Linked DNA regions of Myxococcus guangdongensis. The protein of the gene in region 2 interacts with the protein of the main gene of each other region in a pairwise test. Links are inferred from orthologs where the notes say so. Each region holds a gene or a part of one and is shown on either strand. Other genes may lie near its edges.

Region 1 (7,539 bases), on a different replicon or contig from region 2:
CATCCTGAACGGTGTCGCACCGAAGCCGCCGCTCAAGTCCATCGCGGACGAGGTCTCGCGCATCCTGGCCACGGGCACCGCGCAGCAGGCGCTGGCCACGTACAAGCAGCTCAAGGGCAGCAAGGCGGGCGCCGAGTTCTTCTTCGGGCCGGGGCAGCTCAACCGCGTCGGGTATGACCTGCTGCGCGCGGGCCGGGGACCCGAGGCCATCGAAATCTTCAAGGCCAACGTGGAGCAGTTCCCCCAGGACGGGAACGTCCACGACAGCCTGGGCGAGGCGTACCTGGCCCAGGGGGACAAGGCCCTGGCGAAGGCGAGCTATCGCCGCTCGCTGGAGCTGGACCCGTCCAACACGAACGCGGAGAAGGCGCTCAAGGAGCTGGACGCACCCGAGGCGAAGAAGGCTCCCTGAGTGGCGCTGCATCACCGGGCTCGCGTGATGACTCGTCACGCGAGCCTTTGACGTGTCTGGCTTCGTCGCGGACACGTCAGGAGGACGAGCGAGAGGAGTTGAAGGCGCGGCATGGTCGCTTCTCGGCGGAGGACCGCTTCCTCGAGAGCGCGGGGGCGTTGAGGGACTGGCCCCAGGGGCGCGGCATCTTCACGTCCGCTCGCGTGGGGCGCTGGCGTCTCTCGATGAGCGGCTGGACTTCGCGTGGGACGCGGAGCGCGGCCCGCGACGACGGGCGCGTGGAGGCTGACAGGGTCAGCGCTTCGCCGTCAGTCGGTTCTCGCGCCCGCGCTCCTCGTAGTCGGGCCAGCCGAAGTGGCCCTCGGACTCCTCGACGCCCAGCTCCACGGTGTCCGAGGCGCGGAGGGCCTCGAACTGGCCGCTGTCGCGCATCTCGAGCAGCATCGCGACGAGCATCTTCCCCAGGTACACCTCGAGTCGCGCATGGGTCTCGGGCGTGCCCCACGTCCCATCATCGCGGGCCGCGAGCTTCACGCCGTCGAGCCCCACCACCGCGGGCCTGTGCTCCTGCACATCCGGCCACCGGGGGACGAGCAGCTCCGCGAAGTCGTCATGGGTCATCCCTTCGCCCGGCTCTGAAGCGGGGTTCAGGTCGAAGCCCACGTTCAGCGACCCGTTGTCGGTGGAGTACCGGAGCCCCAGTCGTTGAACGGGCCGCGGGTCCTTGTTGCTCCGCGCGAAGTCCTTCACCGTCTTGGCCAGGAACTTCGAGACGCGCGCCTTCTCCTTGCCCAGGTCCAGCGGAGCGACCTTCTTCTTTGGCGGAAGCTCGACGTAGTACGACGCGCGGAAGGCGCCCTCGGTGCCCTCCCATGGGGCCAAGGAGAGGAAGGCCTCGGTCTGGTGTCCCTTCTCGTTCTTCAAAACCAGGTCACACCAGTACGTCGGTTGCGGGTGCAATCGCGTCGTACGGAAGATGGACCACTTGGGCTGTACGAAGGGCTTCAGCTTCGCGCTCGCGACCCGGTAGCCACCCTGGCCGAGCCCCCGCATGAAGCTGTCGTTCTGCTTGGGCGGACCGGACTCCGGGAAGTCGGGATGCTCGTGGGCCCGCAGGGCAGCCCAGTCACGCGCATCGAACAGCTCACGCCAGCGGTCCACGAAGGCGACCGCGCCAGGGGGGAGGGGAGGAGTGGACGACATGCCTCCCCTCTACCTCAACGGCCACGCGGCTTGGGCTCCTCCTCGTCGTCCGGGCCCATGTCATCCGGGTTTCCCTCGTCATCCGGACCCATGTCATCCGGGTTTCCCTCGTCATCCGGATACATGTCCTCGGGCTCGGGCTCCGGGTCCTCCTCGCGCTGTGTCACATCGACGCTGTCGTCGTACGCGGGCGCCGGGGCCAGCGCCTCCTGCGACTCCCGCAGCTGACGCACGGCCTGCACGCCCATGGCCGCCAGGCCCACGACGAAGATGAACGGACCGGGCGACAGCTTCAGGTGCAACAGCGCCCAGAGCAGCCCCACGCCCAGCACACCCACCGGCGCGAAGCGCGTCCACGCGGGACGGGACACCTCGGGCCTCAGCGCGAGCAGCGCCAGCACCGACAGCAGCAGCAGCTCCACCAGCACCGCGCCGGACAAATCCCAGCCCGTCAGCGTGATGGTGCCGGCGTTCGCGGAGTACAGCACGTCGTCCGCGGCCTTCTGCGCGCCGATGACCCGCAGCTCCGGCGGGCCCGAGGGCACGGGCGCGTCCGGCACCTCCGGCAGCGTGCTCAGCGTGGCCCAGGGCGCGAACAGCGTCAGCAGCGCCAGCCCCACGCCGCCGAGCGTGAGCACCGACGGCATCACCAGCAGCTGGCGCAAATCGAACCACCGCGCGAGCACGCCATCCGGTCCGGAAATCACCTTGCGCCACTGGTCATGGATGATGAGCCCCGAGGCCAACAGCCACAGCACGGGCATCACGCCAATCCCCAGCATGCGGAAGCTCAGCGCCGCCAGCAGCGCGGAGAAGGCCGCGGGAATCTCCGGACGGTAGAGCACCTCCGGCAAGAGCTTCGTGACGCCCTGGGCCTCGCCCGCGAGCCGCAGCTCCCGCGCCAGCGTCAGCACCGCGCCCACCACCGCCAGCAGCGCGCCCACCACGCCCACGCCGTCGAAGGAGGGGAGGATGGAGAGCGCCAGCGCGAACGACAGCACCGCGAGCCCCACGACGCTCTGCGAGTGCGCCGGCACGCTCGCCAGCCACTTGGGGCCGTCGTAGCCGGGGCGCGATTGGCCCGGGTCCGTGTCCTCCGTGGTGTCGCGGGTGCCCGCGGGCACGTAGGCGGCGCCCTGGCTGTGGGCCTCCGCCTCGTCGAGGATGTCCGCCGCGTAGGACGGCCCCTCCGTGGCCCGCCGCGTGGAGTTCGTCCGCAGCGCGGGGCGCGAGCCCGTCAGCCCCTGGGGGCTCTCCGGCATCTTGCCGCCGCAGTTCTCGCAGTACTTCAGCCGCGCGTTCGAGGACTCACCGCACTCCGGGCACCGCATGAACCCACCTTGCTGTGCGGAGGGCGGGGGGAGCCCTCACGGTCAACGCAAGTCGTGGAATAACACGAGGTTTTCACCGGAAGCGAGAGGCCCCACGTGAAGCAAGGGTAACGGTTGCTGCCCCTACGGACGCTGGGCCTCGGCGGCGGGCGAGCTGGTCGTAATCTCCCGGATGCGGCGGGTGAGCGACTCCGGGTCGATGGGCCCCACGTGCTTGCCTCGGATGATGCCCGACGGGTCGATGAAGTACGTCTCCGGCACCCCCGCCACGCCATAGCTCACCGCCATGCGCGAGCGCGGGTCGATGAGCTGCGGGAACTTGGCCTCCTGGCGCCGCAGGAAGGCGCGAGCGTTGTCCTCGGAGTCCTCGAACACCACGCCCAGGAACACCGCCTTCGAGCCGTACTCGCGATGGCCCCACTCGAGCACCGGGTGCTCGTACTGGCACGGCACACACCAGGACGCCCAGAAGTTGATGACCAACGGGCGGCCCTTCAGGTCCGCCAGGCTCACCCGCTCGTTGCTGGTCAGCGAGCGCAGCACGAAGTCCGGCGCGGGCTTGCCCGTCAGCATGAAGGGCACCTCGTGCGGGTTGCGCCCGAAGCCCTTGTAGAGCACCGTCAGCAGCGCCAGGGAGAGGACGACGAAGCCCAGCGTGTAGCGCCAGCGCTTCATGCCGCCCCCCGTTCCGCGTCACCCCCGGCGATGCTCGCGCCGACCTCCGCGCTCGACAGCGCCACCGCCGCCCTGCGACGCGGCCAGATGGCGATGAGCGTGCCCAGCACCAGGAACGGGATGCTCCACCAGATCCACCCCACCATCGGGAAGACCCAGACGTTGAAGCTGGCGTTGCCGGCCTGCTCGGAGAAGGCCATGAGCGAGAGGTAGAAGTCCTCGCCCGCCGTCTCGCGCACCGCGGGCGTGCCGATGGGGTCCGTGCTCCGCTCGTAGTAGTTGAGCCGGGGCTTCATCTCCGTGACCTTGCCGCCCGGCGTCGTCACCTCCACGCGCGCGGCCACGAAGGTGCGGTGCGGCTCCTCGCCGCTCATCAGCCCCAGGTACTTCATCTGGTAGCCGTCCAGCTGCATCGTCTGGCCCTTCTTCAGCGTGCCGGACGTGTGCTTCACGTACGCGGACGACGCGGCCACCGCGACGATGATGAGGACGATGCCCAGGTGCACCACGTAGCCGCCGAAGCGGCGCTGCGCCTTGGTGGCGCTGGTGACGAGCGCGGTGAACAGCCCTTCCTTGCGCTCCGACATGCGAACGCGCACCGGCGCCACCAGCTCCCGCAGCGTGACGACGGTGACGAAGCCGGCGAGCCCGAAGGTGAGCAGCGGGTAGACGCCGCGCAGCCCCACCGCGAAGCACACCGCGGTCACGATGAGCCCCACCACCGCGGGGATGATGAACTGCCGGCGCAGCGTGGCCTTGTCCGGCGTGCCCCACGGCAGCACCGGGCCCACGCCCATCAGGAACAGCACCGCGATGCCGCCCGGCACCGCCATCTTGTTGAAGTACGGCTCACCCACGCTGACGCGCACGCCGCGCACCGCCTCGGACACCAGCGGATAGAGCGTGCCCAGCAGCACCGTGAAGGTGATCGCCACGAACACCAGGTTGTTGACCAGGATGCTCGCCTCGCGCGACACCAGCGAGCTCATCCGGCCCTCGGGCACGAGCAGCGGTCCGCGCACCGCCAGCAGGCCGATGCACACCACCAACAGCACGCCCAGGAACACCAGGAACGTGGGGCCGATGTCCGACTGGGTGAAGGAGTGCACCGAGTTGAAGATGCCCGAGCGCGTCATGAACGTGCCCAGGATGGTCAACACGAAGGACGCCAGCGCGAGCGACAGCGTCCACAGCTTCAGCATCCGCTTGCGCTCCTGCACCATCGTCGAGTGCATGAACGCGGTGGCCGTCAGCCACGGCAGGAAGCTAGCGTTCTCCACCGGGTCCCACGCCCAGTAGCCGCCCCAGCCGAGCACGGCGTAGGCCCACCACGCGCCGAGGATGATGCCGATGGACAGGAACAACCAGGCGACCAGCGTCCAGCGCCGCAGGGGCGCCATCCACGCCTCGCCAATCTCACCGCGCAAGAGGCCCGCCACCGCCACGCCGAACGGCACCGTCATGCCCACGTAGCCCAGGTAGAGGAAGGGCGGGTGGATGACCATCAGGATGTGGTTCTGCAGCAGGGGATTGGGACCCGGGCCGTCCGGCGGCACCGGCGACACGGCGCCCCAGGGGTTGGCGGGGCCCGCGATGAGGAACGTGAAGAACACGCCCACCGCCAGCATGGTGCCCAGCGCCAGCGACATGTAGCGCGCGTGCTCGCGGCGGTGCAGCCACGCGAACGCCGCGACGTACGCGCCCATGATGAAGCCCCAGAAGAGGATGGACCCCTCCAGCGCGCTCCACAGCGACACCACCGTGTAGAGCAGCGGCGTGTCCCGGCTGCCCACCTGCGCCACGTACTTCACGCTGAAGTCGTGCGAGACGAGCGCGTACACCATCACCAGGTTCGCGGCGATCATGCAGCCGGCGAAGCCCCACACCGCGCGCATCACCCACGGGAAGCCCGCCTCGCTGCGGCGCAGGCCGGTGACCAGGCCGACCAGCGCGCCGAAGGTCGCGAACGCGAGCCCTCCGAGCACCAGTCCATATCCGAGCGAGCCGTTCACCGCGCCTCCGCTCCGGGCGTCGCGCTCGCCGTCGTCGTGCCGTCCGACAGCGTCTCACGCCACTTGTTCGGGTCCTCGCCCTCCTTGGGGGCGCGGTACTCGTTCGAGTGGTTCACCATCAGCCGGTTGGAGCTGAACACGCCGGACGCGTCGTAGGTGCCCTCCACCACGACGCCAATCTTGTCGCGGAACATCTGCGGCGGCGTCTCCGTGGAGCGCACCAGCACGCTGGCCGCGCCCTCCGTCACGTCGTTGGCGACGCGGAAGTGCAGGGTGGTGTGCTCGGCGTTCCACTGGATGCTGCCCGGCTGCACCACGCCGCCCAGGCGGATGGTGGCCGTGTAGGCCTTGTCACCCTGGGCCAGCATCTCCGCCGGGCTCCAGTAGTAGACGAGGTTCTCGCCGATGTTGCCGAAGGCGACGAAGCCCAGGCCAGCTCCCGCGACGAGCAGGGCTCCCAGGGCGAAGATCCGATTACGGGCGACAGGCGTCATGACCACCTACTCCTTCGCGTCCTGCGGGGCCTGGGGCCGGCGCAGCCAGAGGGACAGCGAGTAAAGCACGAGCGCCGCCACGGTGATGCCGTAGCACGCCCAGACATAGCCCCAGCCCCCCTGGATGCGGCCACTTCCCACCTGGCCCGCGGCCTGGGCGAGGACTCCCAGCGTCGTCAGCGTCGTCATGGTCAGGCCACCTTCGGGGTGTTGTGGACATCCGGCGCGCCCGCGGCGGGCAGCGCGTCCGGCAGCGCCACCTCCGCCTGGCGCTCGGCCAGGGCGATGCGGTAGCGGTAGACGAGCATGGCGATGGTGAGCAGCAGCAGGCCGATGGCCGACACGCGCAGCGGCAGCACCATCTGCGGATCCACCGTCTTCGGGCTCGACTGCACCTGGTGCAGGCTTCGCCACCAGCGCACCGAGAACCAGACGATGGGCAGGTTGATGGCGCCCAGGATGGCCACCACCGCGCTCCACGTCGCGCGCTTGTCGGGGTCCTCCACGAAGCGCCGCAGCACCAGATAGCCGGTGTACGTCACCAGCATGATGGCCTCCGACGTCAGGCGCGGGTCCCACGACCAGTAGACGCCCCACGTCGGGCGGCCCCAGATGGCCCCGGTCACCATGCCCAGCGCGCCCAGCAGCAAGCCCACCTCGGCCGCCGACTCCGCCGTGGAGTCCAGCTTCCAGCCCGGCTTGGACTTGAGCAGGTGTGACACCGCCATCACGAAGTTCAGGAACATGGCCAGCATGGCCATCCACTGGAGTGGCACGTGCACGTACATGATGCGCTGCACGTCACCCATCTCCCGGTCCGGAGGCGCCCACGCCAGGCCCAACCACCAGCCCGCCGCGAGCACGCCCAGGCCCACCACCGGGAGGCCCCACTTGATGAGCTTGTTCATCCGTCAGTCCTCGATGATGCGAGGGAAGAGCATGAAGCCCACGCCCCAGTAAATCAGATTGAAACCGAGCAAAAGCCCTAGCCATGAGCCCAACTGATTCATGGGGTCTCCCTGCAATACGAGCGTGGTCGCCTTGGCCGCGGACAGCAGGGCAGGGATGACCAGCGGGAACAATAGCAGAGGCAGGAGCACATCCCTTGCCCGGGCATTGCTGGAAATCGCGGCGTAGACAGTGCCCGGTGCGCTGAGGGCCAGGCTTCCGAGCACCAGCACACTGCCCAGGTCCACCACACCCATGACCACCTGGACGCCGTACAGGGCCACCATGACGGGCAGGAGCAGGAGGCCCAGCGCGATGAGCAGCAGCGCGTTGCCCAGGGCCTTGGACAGGTAGATGGCGCGCGGGTCCGCGGGGGCCAGGCGCACGCCGTCCATGCAGGCGTTCTCCGACTCGACGCGGAAGGACTCGCCCAGGGCGAGCACGCTGGCGAAGAGGATGGCCAG
Region 2 (7,529 bases):
AGGCTGCGCTCCAGCAGCCTGCGCTCGGAGGGCGGCTGGTGCGCGTTGATGACGTGCACGAGCACCAGCAACGAGGCCAGCACCAGGTACATCCCGAAGGGCAGCGCATAGCCCGCGGACAGCAACAGCGCCGTGGCCAGCCCTCCCGAGTACGCGAGCGCGCCGACGATGCCCAGGCTGCGCAAGAGCGGCCGACGCTCGGGCGTCTGCTGCCGGTACGCGCGCGCCAGGAGCACCAGGGGCACGCCCGCCGCGGAGACCGACAGCGCCATGGTGGGCCAGAACAGCGGCCCCCGCTTCATGGCCAAGGGGCCATACAGCGCGTCCGGGAAGAGCGCCCCCACCAGGGTGACGACGGTGGCCACGACGTACGCGAGCACCACCAGCCTGGGCGAGCGCTGGCGCGCGACATCCTGCGCGGTGTGGAAGAAGGCGGCGGCGGTGAAGGCGCCACTGGCGGCGAAGCGCTCACCGAGCCACGCGGCCTGGGGCACGCACAGCAGCAGGAGTGAGCCGCTCCAGAACGCGGTGGCGAGGCAGTACAGCGTCAGCCCCGCGGCGTCCCGGCCTCGCAGCGCGGCCGTGAAACACAAGAGGAGCGACACCGACAAGACAGGCACGAGGCTGTAGGCGAACAGGGGCCCCATGGACGGAGTGTGGCAGATGTTCCTAGTGTGCGCCCCGTCAGCGCCTCGAGGCGCTCCGACGTCACCGGGAGTCACGAGCAGTGCGGCATTTCGCGATGGTCGCGGCGGGGGCCACCCTCTGGGGGTGCTGGTCCCTCTTCCTCCGGCCCGCGGGCCTGTCCTGGGCGCAGAACGCGTTCCTGGCGCTCGTCGCCATGTCGCTGCCGGTGCCCCTGCTGCTGCGCGGCGCCCCTTTTCATGACCGGCGCGCCACGGTGGCCCTGCTCGTCGTGGCCCTGGCGGACGCGGCCAACATCAGCCTGTTCTTCGCCGCCATGAAGCGCGGCCCCGTGTCGGTGGCCGTGCTCACGCACTACCTCGCCCCGTTGCTGCTCGCGCTCGCGGCGCCGTGGGTGCTGGGGGAGAGGCGCTCCGTGCGGGCCCTGGTCGCGGGGCCGGTGACGCTGGTGGGGCTGGTGATGCTCATCGGCCGGCCCGACGGACAGGGGGGAACGGGGATGACGGCGGCGCTCGGCGCGGGCAGCGCCCTGTTCTTCGCGGCCATCGTCCTGGGGACGAAGGCGGCGACGCGGGCCTACTCGCCGCTGGCGGTGGCCTCGCTGCACGCGCCGGTGTCCGCCGGGGTGCTGCTGCTCATCGCCGGGACGGACGCGCTGCCGACGGCGTTGGACTCCGCCACCCTCCAGGTCCTCGCCGGGGGCGCGGTGTGCGGCCTTGCGGGGACGTGCCTCTTCAATGCGGGGCTGAGCCGGGTGCCCACGGCGGCGGCCGGGGCGCTGACGTACCTGGAGCCGCTCACGGCCTCCCTGGTGGGCTGGGCCGTCTTCTCCGAGGCGCTCACACCGGTGGGCGTGGCGGGGGGACTCCTGGTGCTGGCCGCCGGGGTCTGGGTGGCCTCCGAGCGTCGGGCGCCCGCGTCAAGCATGGCCCTCCCGTCCGCCACGTCTTGAAATCTCCACCCAACTCCCCACTTGCAAGGTCGGGGAATCCTTTGGTCCTCTTGGGCCAACGCAGCTCCTCCCCGCAGCGCCGTACTTGCGACGCCGTATGCCCATGGAAACCGCAGCAGACAGCCGTGAGTACCGCGTCCTCTTCTTCTGCCCCGCGTCGAGCGCGCGGCTGGAGCGGCTGGAGGCGCCCGTGCGACGGCTGCTGTCGCGCATCCAGGCACCGCCCGCGGAGCTGACGCCCATCCAGGAGTCCGGCGCGCTGTCGGAGGCGGGGTGGCAGGTGTACCTGGTGCGCTCGCTCACGGAGCGCTCGGCGGCCCAGGCCATGGCCGCGTACGTCAGCGAGGCCACGTGCGCGCTGGCGGCCGAGGTCGACGCCGAGGTGCTGGGGCTCTATGTGGACGTCTCCGGAGACTCCGCGCGCATCTGTCGCTGCGGGCCGGAGGATGGGCCGGAGACCTTCGCGGGCCGCAGGCAGGCCGCGCTCAACCGCACGGCCGAGTGGCTGGAGGTCGCGCCGATTCTGCTCTCCGCCATCTTCCAGCTGGACGTGCCGGACGCGGACTACGAGCCGGACGCGGATGACCGCTACGTGGAGGAGAAGCTTCGCGAGGCGAAAGCCTTGATGGAGCGCTACCGTCAGGGGAAATGAGGTCTCGAACTCCGGAGGACCTCGCGGGCCGCTGTCCGCGCTGCTTCCTGCCGTCCCCGCTGTGCCTGTGCGCCGAGCTGCCGAGCATCCCCACGCGCACGGAGCTGCTCGTCATCCGTCACCACAAGGAGACGCTCAAGTCGACGAACACCGCGCGCATGGCGGCGCTCGCGCTGCCGCGCTGTCACATCGTCTCGTATGGCTCACCGGGTCAGCGCTTCGACGCGTCGGTGCTGGAGGATGACGGCTCCACGTGGTTGCTCTTCCCGGACGCGCAGCAGACGGCCGCGCCGGAGGCCGAGAAGCCCCGGCGGCTCATCATCCTGGATGGGAGCTGGGGACAGGCGCGCCGCATGGTGCAGCGGCTGCCCGCGCTGCGCAGGCTGCCCGGACTGAAGCTGCCTCCGCCGCCGGTGGATTCACGCCGGCTGCGCAGGCCGCCGCATCCGGACGGCATGTCGACGATTGAAGCCATCGCCGGCGCGCTCACGTACCTGGAGGGCGAGGACGTGTCCCAGCCGCTCTACGACTTGCACGAGACGATGATCGACCGCGTGCTCGCGAGCCGCGGCCGAGGCCCCGCGCCGGCCTGTGACGAGGACGACGAAGACTGAGCGTCGCGCCGCCTCACGAAGAGGACGGCGGGCTCAGCAGGAGGCGCCCTCGGTGCAGCGCGCCTTGCGCATCTGCTCGGCGAACGGCACGGGCTCCAGGAAGCCGGTGACGCGCGGGCGCTTGAGCTCCGTGCCCGTCTGCGACACGAAGGCCACCGTGGGCAGGCCCTCCACGCCGAAGCGCTCCATCAGCGCGTCGAGCGCATCATCGCTGTTCGTCGCGTCGATCTTGATGGTGAGGAACTGCCCCTCGGACGACTGCGAGATGACCTGCGGCGCCGGGTACGTCTCGCGGTCCAGCTCCTTGCAGGCCGCGCACCAGTCCGCGAAGAAGTCGATGAGCACCGGGCGACCGTCGGCCTTCGCCTGGGCCAGCACCTGGTCGAACGCCTCGCGAGAGAACGTGGCCTTCTTCGCGGGCATCACGTGGTCCCACGCCCACGCCGGAGCGCGCGGACGCTCCGCCACGCCCAGGCGCACCCACAGCTCACCCACCGGGCCCGCGTCCAGCGCGCCGCCGCGCACCATCAGCGCTGCCACCACCAGCGCGACACCGAACGCCTTGAACGAGAAGTCGCGCGCGCCCTCCTTGAACGAGCGGTGCACCGCGCCCAGGAGCACGCCCACCACCGCGAGCACCCCCGCCAGCGCCGCGCCCGGCAGACGCCCCAGCTCCGCGCCCGCCGCCTTCACCACGTCGCGCGCCCACGGCGACGCGTCCTTCAGATAGCTGAACGCCAGCGCGACGAGCATGATGCCCAGCACGCTCTTCACCCACTCCATCCACACGCCGCTCTTGGGCAGCCGCACCGTGGACACACCGAGGATGAAGAACGGCACGCCGATGCCCAACGCGTAGATGAACAGCAGCGAGGCGCCCAGCGTCACGTTCGCCGTCTTCGCCACGAAGGCGAGCAACCCCGTGAGCACCGGCCCCGTGCACGGCGCCGCGAGGAAGCCCGACACGCTGCCCATCAGGAACGCGCCCGCCACGCCCGCGCCGCCCACCGAGTTGAGCCGCGTCTGCAGGCCCGACGGCAGCGCCAGCTCGAACGCGCCGAACATCGACGAGGCCAAGAGCAGCAGGAACACCGCCAGCCCCGTCACCACCGCGGGGTGCCCCAACATCGAGCCGAACGCCTGGCCCGTCTTCGCCGCCAGGATGCCCAGCCCGCTGAACACCACGCCCATGCCCACGATGTAGGACGTGGTGAGCAGCATGGCCTTGCCCCGGCTGTCGGCCTTGCGGGCGCCGAAGACGGACACCGTGATCGGGATGAGCGGGTAGACGCAGGGCGTCAGCGCGGTGAGCAAACCCCCGCCGAAGACGATGGCCGCGCCGAGGAAGAGGCTGCCGGACTCCAGGAAACGCGCCGCGTCGAGCTCGGTGCTGGGGCCGGTGGGCAACAGCCACGGCACCACCACCACCGCCACGCCGGCCAGTACGGCCATCAACCCGAGCTTCTTGGCATTCATGCGCGCTCTCTTCCGTCGTCCCAGCAAAAGGGCCCGCTTTGTATACGCAGGCCCCGGCCCGGGGGCTACTGCGCCGTGGGGGCAAGCGAGGAGGCGGGCACCTTCAGCCCCGCGGACCGCGCCAGCCCCATGACGCCCTCCACCGCGGCGGCGATGTAACCAAAGGGATTCGCCCCATCCACCGCCGTGACGTGCACTTCGCCCATCTTCTGCTGGAACGCGGCCGCCACCTGGGGAAGCTGCTGCGCCAGCGTCATCTGGATGACCTCCGGGCTGATGGTGTTCTCGATGTCCCGCATCGCCCGGGCCCGCGACAGCTCCAGCTCCTGCCGCGCGTTCTCCCGCCGCACCTCCAGCTCCGCGATGGCCACCTCCGCCTCGGCGATGCCGCGCCGCGACTGCACCACCTGCAGCTGCGCCTTGAGCTTCTCGACCTCCTGGAGCTGCTCGGCCAGCTGGCCCTCGTGCCGGGCCGCCGCCTGCTCCTGCTCCCGGCGCAGCCGCTCCAGCTCCATCTGCGCCAGCGCGTTCTGCTGCTCCTGCTCGCGGCGCAGCCGCTCCAGCTCGATGGCCGCCTTGGCGCCCTCGTTCTCCTGCTCGCGCTGCAGCCGCACCAGCTCGAAGCGCGCCTGGGCGGCCTCGGCCTCCTGCAACAGCTTCTGCTTCTCCAGCTCCAGCTTCGCGCGGCCCACGTCCGCGTCCTGCTCGCGCTTGAGCTTCTCCAGGCCGATGCGCGCGCGGGCCCCCTCCAGCTCCTGCTCGCGCGACAGCTTCTCCATCTCCACCTGCGCGCGGCTGGTGGCCAGCTGCCGCTCGGAGACGATCTTCGCCTCGGAAAGCCGCGCCTCGGCGGTGAGCGCCTCCAGCTTGGACTGCTCGTCCGCCACCTGCTTCTTCTGACGCACGTCCTGCTCGGCGGCGAGCTTGGTGAGCGCCACCTCGCGCTCCACCGTCGCCTGCTCCTGCTTGAGCGTGCGCTCCTGGGCGAGCTTCGCCTCCGCCACGCGCGCCTCGACGGCCAGCACCTCCAGCTTGGTTTGCTCGTCCGCGGTCTGCCTGCGCTGGCGGACCTCGTCCTCGGCCTCGAGCTTCTGGAGGCTCAGCTGCCGCTCGGCCTCCGTCTCCTCGCGGTGGACGAAGCGCTCCTTGGCCAGCTCCGCCTCGCGCGCCTGACGCTCCTGCTCGCGGCGGAAGCGCGCCTGCATGTTCTCGAAGACGGTGGACGACAGGACGCGCACGTCCTGGATTTCAATCGTGTCCAGCAGCACGCCCCAGCCCGCGTCCGTCGAGTCCTCCAGACGCCCCCGCCCCGACAGCACCGGCGCGATTTCGCGCATCAGCTCCGCGGCGATGCCCTCCTTGCGCCGGGACAGGCACTCCTCCACGGACAGGTTGGCCACCAGCCTGCGCGCGGCGCCCACGAACATCTCGCTGAGCAGCTCCGCCAGCTTCTCCTGCGCCCGCTCCGGGAAGGAGAAGTTCAGCATGCGGAAGGCCACCAGCGGGTCCGCGATGCGGTACACCGCGAGCCCCGTCACCTGCACGCCCACCTTCTCGCTCGTCACCTGGTCCGCGGTGAAGTGCAGCCGCTGGATGCTGGTGGGAACAATCGCCACCGAGTCGCCCGGCAGCTTGAAGCAGCTGGCCCCCTGGCCGCTGATGTCGCGCACGCGGCCTCGGCGCATGTGGACCAGGAACTCGCTCGGCCGGGCGGTGATGAGCCCCCAGCGCTTCATCTTCTCCGGGTCCTCCGCGGGCTTCCCCGCGCGCCAGCCGTCCGAGTAACGGTTCTTATCCATCCCCCCACCGCCAGCCTCCATCCGGACGAGCTGTGCACGGCCCTGCTCCGACGAATCCGACGATTCCCTCACCCGCTTCGCGTTCGCGCTCATGCCTGCCTCCTGGCGGCGCACCCAGGTTGCAGCCCCCCGGCCAGCCCCACGCCCCTCGGGAAATCAGCCGCTTGCGTGCGGGGGAGCTTCCGAGCCGCCCCATTCCGGACCACCCCGCGCCAGGACGGCGCACCCGGGTTGATCCACCCCGGCGCAGCCGTTCCGACGCCGACATCCCCTCCTTCCGGCCAGTCCCAGCGGGTCTCTCGTGCGCCTTATGTTCGCTTGACCCGAGGGCACCCGATTTTATAATTGACCAGTCCGGTCCACATTCATGTGTGACGGTGTATGCCCGCCGCAGCGCGCCCCTGGGTGGCGCCGGGGTGCGGGGGCAGTCGCAAGCCCCTTCAGGAAGGTGTGGGACGCAATGGTGAAGCTGCCGATCTACATGGACAACCACGCCACCACGCCGATGGATCCGCGCGTGCTGGACGTGATGCTTCCCTATCTGCGCGAGGACTTCGGCAACGCGTCCAGCCGCAACCATGTGTTCGGCTGGAAGGCCGAGGCGGCGGTGAAGAAGGCCCGCCAGCAGGTGGCGGAGCTCATCGGCGCGACGGACCAGGAGATCGTCTTCACCTCCGGCGCCACCGAGTCCGACAACCTGGCCATCAAGGGGGTCATCGAGTACTACAAGTCGAAGGGTGACCACATCATCACCCTGAAGACCGAGCACAAGGCCATCCTGGACACCTGCAAGCGCCTGGAGCGCGTGCGTCAGGAGCGCCTGGACGAGCTCAAGCTGCTTCGCCTGTCGCAGCTCGCCGAGCGCGACGTGTCGCCCGAGGAAGTGGCGGAGCTGGCGGCGAAGCACGACGTGGAGAACGACGCGACGTACAAGAAGTGGGCGGACATGCCCACCGGCGGCGCGCGCGTGACGTACCTGGACGTGGAGCAGGACGGCCGCGTCAACCTGGAGAAGCTCGAGGAGGCGATGACGCCTCGCACCGTGCTGGTCTCCATCATGTTCGTGAACAACGAGATCGGCGTGGTGCAGCCGGTCGCGGAGATTGGCGCGCTGTGCCGCAAGAAGGGCATCCTCTTCCACTGCGACGCGGTGCAGGGCATCGGCAAGGTGCCCTTCGATGTCGAGGCCATGAAGGTGGACCTGGCCTCCATCACCTCGCACAAGATGTACGGCCCCAAGGGCATCGGCGCCCTGTACGTGCGTCGCAAGCCGCGCGTGCGCATCGCCCCCATCATCGACGGCGGCGGTCATGAGCGCGGCATGCGCTCGGGCACGCTCAACGTGTCGGCCATCGTCGGCTTCGGCCACGCGGCGCAGCTGGCGCGCGAGG

The links.
Region 1: the proteins of LXT21_RS01525 (region 2) and LXT21_RS14310 interact in binary tests that used the Escherichia coli proteins (3 or more experiments, as listed by UniProt). The link is inferred for Myxococcus guangdongensis from one-to-one orthologs.

The regions. Positions count from the first base shown.
Region 1 is NZ_JAJVKW010000004.1:238,452-245,990, forward strand. Bases 1,846-4,845 are described here. They hold LXT21_RS14310 (TlpA family protein disulfide reductase), read right to left. Parts: upstream 3,622-4,845; coding sequence 3,070-3,621; downstream 1,846-3,069. Other genes in these bases: LXT21_RS14305 (zinc ribbon domain-containing protein), read right to left, coding at 1,846-2,946; LXT21_RS14315 (heme lyase CcmF/NrfE family subunit), read right to left, coding at 3,618-4,845. Also shown: LXT21_RS14295 (serine hydrolase), read left to right, coding at 1-412; LXT21_RS14300 (hypothetical protein), read right to left, coding at 707-1,615; more of LXT21_RS14305, read right to left, coding at 1,630-1,845; more of LXT21_RS14315, read right to left, coding at 4,846-5,633; LXT21_RS14320 (cytochrome c maturation protein CcmE), read right to left, coding at 5,630-6,127; LXT21_RS14325 (hypothetical protein), read right to left, coding at 6,134-6,316; cytochrome c biogenesis protein CcsA, read right to left, coding at 6,319-7,035; LXT21_RS14335 (heme exporter protein CcmB), read right to left, coding at 7,039-7,539. UniProt on the Escherichia coli protein: Involved in disulfide bond formation. Catalyzes a late, reductive step in the assembly of periplasmic c-type cytochromes, probably the reduction of disulfide bonds of the apocytochrome c to allow covalent linkage with the heme.
Region 2 is NZ_JAJVKW010000001.1:362,334-369,862, forward strand. What follows is about bases 2,119-5,108. They hold LXT21_RS01525 (protein-disulfide reductase DsbD family protein), read right to left. Parts: upstream 4,340-5,108; coding sequence 2,897-4,339; downstream 2,119-2,896. Other genes in these bases: LXT21_RS01515 (hypothetical protein), read left to right, coding at 2,119-2,249; LXT21_RS01520 (tRNA-uridine aminocarboxypropyltransferase), read left to right, coding at 2,246-2,863; LXT21_RS01530 (SPFH domain-containing protein), read right to left, coding at 4,405-5,108. In the rest of the region: LXT21_RS01505 (sensor histidine kinase), read right to left, coding at 1-605; LXT21_RS01510 (DMT family transporter), read left to right, coding at 728-1,597; more of LXT21_RS01515, read left to right, coding at 1,701-2,118; more of LXT21_RS01530, read right to left, coding at 5,109-6,231; LXT21_RS01535 (IscS subfamily cysteine desulfurase), read left to right, coding at 6,602-7,529. UniProt on the Escherichia coli protein: Required to facilitate the formation of correct disulfide bonds in some periplasmic proteins and for the assembly of the periplasmic c-type cytochromes.